Regions from separate parts of the Priestia sp. D3YE.R1 genome, predicted to be linked through region 1. Evidence: riboswitches for the same ligand, from Rfam matches in the RefSeq annotation. Region 1 holds a riboswitch; the other holds the start of a gene.

Region 1 (3,171 bases):
ATTTAAACAGACCTAAATTAGTGAAAAGAGTATGGCTATCTGCCATCGTTTCAAGTGGTCTGATCTTAAGTTGGACAGCAAGCTTAAATATTGCCGTTCTTAGTGTTGATGTAACAAAAAGATCCGTCTTTCCGACGTTAGTAACCATTGGAAAGGTGAACCTTTTAGATTTTATAGAAAGACTCGATGCGGTTGTTGTGTTTACGATGTTGCTGACAGTGTTTTTTAAAGTCTCTATCTTTTTGTATGGGGCTGTCATCGGAATAGTGGATTTATTCAAGTTAAACAATCGTCAACAAATTCTTTTACCAACCGGGGGAATTGTCATCTTTTTATCCATGACCATGGCCTCCAGTTTTCCAGAACATTTAGAAGAAGGTCATGACGTTTTGCACTATTATTTCATTGGTTTTCATCTGCTTATACCCTTGTTAATGTTTTTAGTTTCCATGGTTCGTAATGGTTTCAGGAAAAAAATAGATCGAAACCAAATGTAATATAATAACGACTATGCTATATTTCAAAGCCATTGAATTTAAACAAATGCCAAGGGCTTTTTTGATTACCGAGAAGAAATATTATGGTAACTAGAAACAAAGGTATATGTTATTATATTCCAGGAGGCGAGAGAATTTTGAATATGGGCTTAGGAGTTATATTAATATTCGTTGCAATTATCTTTATTTTATGGGGGATATTCTCACGTAAGCAAAAGAATAGAATTGTAAGTAGTACATTATTGGCAGTAGGAACAGTTGCCTTATTTACAAGCATTCTATTGTTAACTGGAATATACGATCCATATGCTAACCATATTAAATAAAAACCAAATAGGCAGAAGCTTTTTATTTTAAAAAGGCTTCTGCCTATTTGATTTCCGATAAGCTCTGTTATATAAATTAGATTTGTATATGATATATAATAAAAAAAGTAAAATTTGGATAAAGGTATTGTTAAAATTAATTTTATTATGTAAAATTTTATTATAAAACAGACTATGTGTTACTGGCGTAAACATGGAGGACCATGAGGAAGCACATAGATAACGGCCGTACGCCTGGGCAAAGTATTTGAACATGAGTTCAAATACTTTTTTTATTTAGAAAGGAGATTTTTAAGTGAAAGAAATTGGTTTACGATATGGGATGAATCCAAATCAAAGTAAAGCTAAAGTTCAGAATGCTAAGAACACTCCTATTAAAATCTTAAATGGAGAAGCGAGTTATATTAACTTTCTAGATGCATTAAACGCTTTTCAACTGGTTCGGGAGCTTCGACAGGCTACTGATCAACCTGCAGCAGCTTCTTTTAAACATGTAAGTCCAGCAGGTGCAGCTGTGTACTCTCCACTAAATGAGACACTTACTGAATCCTATTTTGTTGAAGACCTAGAGCTGTCTCCTTTAGCCATTGCTTATGCAAGAGCGCGTGGGACAGATAGGATGTCTTCATTTGGAGATTGTGCTGCTTTTAGTGATGAAGTGGATATAACTGTAGCTAATCTCCTCAAAACAGAGGTTTCTGATATGATTGTTGCACCAAGCTACACTCAAGAAGCACTAGAGATTTTGAAACAGAAAAAGAAAGGAAAATATCTAATTTTAGAGATTGATCTAAATTATGTGCCTGATCTAATTGAAAAAAGAACGGTATTTGGCATTACTCTAGAACAACAAAGAAATGATGTACAGATTGGGAAAGAAATTTTTAATCATATTGTTACGACTCAATGTGATATCCCTGATCATGCAAAGAGGGATCTTCTTGTTGCTCTTATTACATTGAAATATACACAATCAAACTCTATTTGTTTTGCTTTAGATGGCCAAACGATTGGAATTGGTGCTGGACAACAGTCCCGTATTCATTGTACAAGGTTGGCAGCTGAAAAAGCTGATAACTGGTGGTTAAGACAACATCCAAGAGCTCTTAATATGAAGTTCAAAGAAGGTATTTCTCGTGTAGAAGTGAATAATGCAATTGATGGATGGCTGAATGATGATATTACTGAAGTAGAAAATGAACAATGGAAAAGGTGTTTTGAAGAGGTACCAGTTAGGCTAAGTAAGAGTGAAAAACAAGAATGGCTAAAAAGATTAAAAGACGTTTCTTATGCATCCGATGCTTTTTTACCGTTCCGTGATAATATCGATCGTGCAGCTCAAAGTGGCGTTAAGTATGTGGTTCAAACAGGAAATTCTTTACGAGATGAACAAGTTACACAGGCAGCAAATGAATATGGAATGATTATGGCGCATTCAGGCATACGTGTATTCCATCATTGAGCTATGAATTAAATATAATTAGCCCAAAAGAGCCAAGACCTTATAAGGGAACTGGCTCTTTTATGACCTTTCCAAAAATTTGTGTTTCGTTAACTAACTCTGTATATTGTATATAGTTAAAACAAAAGTATTAAGCCTTTATTTCTTGGGCTAAAGTTTGGATTAATTCTTTTGTGGTTAAAACCGTAGCAAACTCATTGTCTAAAGTAGCTAGTGACACATTATGTATTTGTTCAGCTGAATAATACGTATTGTCTGCCCCTTTTATTGCAAATGCAGCTGTTGCATCTGATACTAAGTACGTTTCAAATCCTAAATTACCACTCATTCGAGTAGTAGTTGAGACACAGTGTGGAGTTGTTAACCCTACTATTACAACCTTTTCTATTTGGTTTTCTTTTAAATATTTTTCGAGTCCAGTTCCTATAAATGCACTATTTACTTTCTTTTTAAAGATCGGTTCATTTTCAGCTGGGAATACAACATCTTTAAAATCTGAGCTTAGTTTACTAGAATGAAAAATCGAATGGTCGTTATCAGATAAGTGCTGAATATGTATAATTGGGTATTTCTTTTCTCTCCATGTCTTTAAAAGAACTTGAATATTGTCTTCAGCATTAAGGTTATTTCTTATCCCCCACTTTTCATCTTCAAAAGCCCTTTGAACATCGATAATAATTAAAGCCGTATTGCTGAAACCTTTTCTCATATGTAATTCTCCTCTACTCTTTTCTACATATTTTAACATTTATGTTAGATTGGTGAATTAAAAATAAGAATTTTATTTAAGTATATAAACTTCTTAGAATCATTATTATATGGGCTATTGGTGCGTACTATATGCACTTCGAAGAAGGATAGATTTCGTAAGTTCAAGCTATATAAT
Region 2 (3,171 bases), on a different contig from region 1:
TAAGCCGGCTGAAGAAACAGTTTTTGTAAGTAAATCGTTTTTTATAGCTAGAATAACTTGACACACATGGGTATAGGCATCAACTTTCTTTTGGATAAATGCTTTGCGAAGCTCTTGTTTGTATTGCTCTTTCGACATCGTTATAGCTACGACAGAAGTAATAAATGTTCCTGCCAGCGCGATGAGCGACCCTATCAAAATTCCTATCATTTCTCCTGACAAAACGTTCACCTCTTTAAAGGTATTTCTATATGATATGAGAATGAAGGAAATGATATGAGGTAAACACCATGTAAAAACAGCCCTAACTTTTCTAAGTTAGGGCTGTAACACTGAAAATATGATGGTAACGAAATTAGATAATACGACTTGTAATAATTCCTTCAATTTGACCAATTTTTTCTTCTAGCTCAGGCACAATCTCGTCGCTTACTTGATTGTCAATATCAATCATTGTATACGCATATTCACCGCGGCTTCTGTTCACCATATCTGCGATGTTTAAATTGTAGTTTGAGAATACTTGTGTAAGTTGTCCTACCATATTCGGCACGTTGTGATGGAAAGCAGCTACGCGTTTTTTCCCAGTGTAAGGAAGAGATGCATTCGGGAAGTTCACTGAATTTTTAACGTTTCCTGTTTCTAAGAAATTTTTCACTTGACGTGCTGCCATTACCGCACAGTTTTCTTCTGATTCTTGAGTTGATGCCCCTAAGTGAGGAATTGGCACAACATTTTTCATGTTCAAGATATTTTGATTTGGGAAATCTGTAATGTATCGTCCAACTTTTCCACTTTCAAGAGCAGCTTTCATATCTTCTTCGTTTACAAGCTCACCCCGTGAGAAGTTCAAAATATGAACATCTGGTTTCATGATGCTAAACGTTTCTTTATTGAAAACACCTTTTGTATCTTCCGTTAATGGAACATGAACCGTAATATAGTCAGATGCTGCAAATAGTTCTTCTAGAGACATTGCACGCTGTACGTTGCGAGACAAATTCCAAGCTGTATTAACAGAAATGAATGGATCAAAACCAATTACGTCCATATCTAAATCAAGCGCGTCGTTTGCTACAAGAGCACCAATTGCACCTAAACCAATAACGCCTAATGTTTTGCCTTTGATTTCTTTTCCAACAAACTGTTTTTTACCTGCTTCAACTAACTTAGGAATTTGATCACCTTGGCCATCTAATCCTTTTGTCCATTCAACTCCAGCAAATAAGTTACGAGAAGAAGCCATAATTGTAGTTAAAACCATTTCTTTTACTGCGTTTGCATTAGCTCCTGGCGTATTAAATACAACGATACCTTGCTCCGTGCAAGCGTCCACCGGTATATTATTAACCCCCGCTCCAGCTCGTGCAATAGCTTTTAAATTTTGGTCAAATGCCATGCTGTGCATGTTAAAGCTACGCACGACAATAGCATCTGGATTTTCGCTGTCGTTGTCAATTTGATAACCTTCTTGATTAAAAACATTTAGACCTTTTTGTGCAATGTTGTTTAATGTTTTGATTGTTTGTACTTTTTCCAATGTTAATGTGCTCATTTTGTACTCTCCTCTGATTATCATCGTAGTTTTACACGTTTTTACCTTTGGATAAAGGAACTTCATTTTTAATTTTTTTAAAAGTCTGGTTTTTTAGCCTACATGTCTGATAACTTCTATATCCTCTCCCCCTAAACAGAAAGAGGTAAGAGATATGTATTAATCCCTTACCTCTGCCCAGGCGAACGGCTACGTCACTATATGCTTCCTCACGGTTATCCGCGTTTCGCCAGTCACATATAGTCTTTGAAATTAAGTATATTCTAGCAAACTCTTTCAGAACGTTCAACCTTTTTTTTAAAAGTTTGCTTTTTTCAGTCTAATTTTTAATCTCTTTGGTGAATCTCCTAATATATTGACAAATACCCCAATACATGTTAAATAAGAAGAGTGATTAGCACTCTATCAACTCAAGTGCTAATTATTTTATAAGCCCTATTTGGAAAGGAGAACTTCTTATGTCAAAAAAAGAATTCAAAGCCGAATCAAAGCGATTATTAGAGATGATGATTAATTCCATCTATTCTCAAAAAGAAGTATTTTTGAGAGAACTTCTATCAAATTCAAGTGATGCAATCGATAAAATTTATTACAAAGCTTTAACAGACGACTCCTTGCATTTTAACAAAGAAAGCTACTACATAAAAGTAACACCAGATAAAACTAACCGTACCTTAACCATTACGGATACTGGAATTGGTATGACGCAAGAGGAGCTTGAAAGCAGCTTGGGCACAATTGCAAGAAGCGGTTCTCTTGCGTTTAAAAACGAAAATGAAACAAAGGACGGACACACGATTATCGGCCAATTCGGCGTTGGGTTTTATGCTGCGTTCATGGTAGCAGATGTCGTAACGGTGATTAGTAAAGCTTTAGGCAGCGATAAAGCCTATAAATGGGAATCTACTGGTGCTGATGGTTATACAATCGAGCCGTGCGAAAAAGAAACGGTTGGAACTCAAATCATTTTAAAAATTAAAGAAAATACAGAAGATGAAACATATGATGAGTATCTAGAAGAATATCGTTTAAAAGAGATCATTAAAAAGTATTCAGACTTTATCCGCTACCCGATTAAAATGGACATAACGGAAAAACGCCCTAAAGAAGGTTCTGATAACGAGCTAGAAGATTATACAGAAGAACAAGTTATCAACAGTATGATACCGATCTGGAAGAAAAACAGAAATGAATTGACTTCAGAAGACTATGAGCAGTTTTATTCAGAAAAGCGCTACGGATTTGATAAACCGCTCACTCACCTTCATATTAATGTGGATGGAACGATTCGCTACAATGCCATTTTATTTATTCCAGAAAATAGTCCGTTTGACTACTACTCAAAAGAATTTGAAAAAGGACTTGAATTGTATTCAAACGGCGTCTTAATTATGAATAAATGTGCAGATCTTCTTCCAGATTACTTTAGCTTTGTAAAAGGTATGGTAGATTCTGAAGATTTATCTCTTAATATTTCACGTGAAATTTTGCAGCAAGACCGCCAGCTTCAGCTGATTGCCAAAAACATCGGCAAGAAAATCAAAAATGAATTAAAAAGCTTGCTTAAAAACGAACGTGAAAAGTACGAGAAGTTTTATGAATCATTTGGCCGCCAG

What was found. A riboswitch is a leader RNA that binds a small molecule or an ion and turns the genes downstream of it on or off. The one in region 1 is predicted to bind ZMP and ZTP.
Region 2: linked by a shared signal. The riboswitch ahead of ACOZIR_RS21295 (phosphoglycerate dehydrogenase) and the one ahead of ACOZIR_RS18310 (phosphoribosylaminoimidazolecarboxamide formyltransferase) in region 1 are both predicted to bind ZMP and ZTP.

The regions. Positions count from the first base shown of each region.
Region 1 covers NZ_JBLTHW010000002.1:1,194,721-1,197,891, reverse strand. Annotated here, with positions in the region: gene ACOZIR_RS18320 (GerAB/ArcD/ProY family transporter) at 1-497, shown strand, start outside; gene ACOZIR_RS18315 (hypothetical protein) at 641-823, shown strand; ZMP/ZTP riboswitch at 992-1,070, shown strand; gene ACOZIR_RS18310 (phosphoribosylaminoimidazolecarboxamide formyltransferase) at 1,119-2,285, shown strand; gene ACOZIR_RS18305 (cysteine hydrolase family protein) at 2,416-2,994, opposite strand.
Region 2 covers NZ_JBLTHW010000003.1:584,126-587,296, reverse strand. Annotated here, with positions in the region: gene ACOZIR_RS21300 (hypothetical protein) at 1-231, opposite strand, end outside; gene ACOZIR_RS21295 (phosphoglycerate dehydrogenase) at 356-1,555, opposite strand; ZMP/ZTP riboswitch at 1,724-1,802, opposite strand; gene htpG (molecular chaperone HtpG) at 2,014-3,171, shown strand, end outside.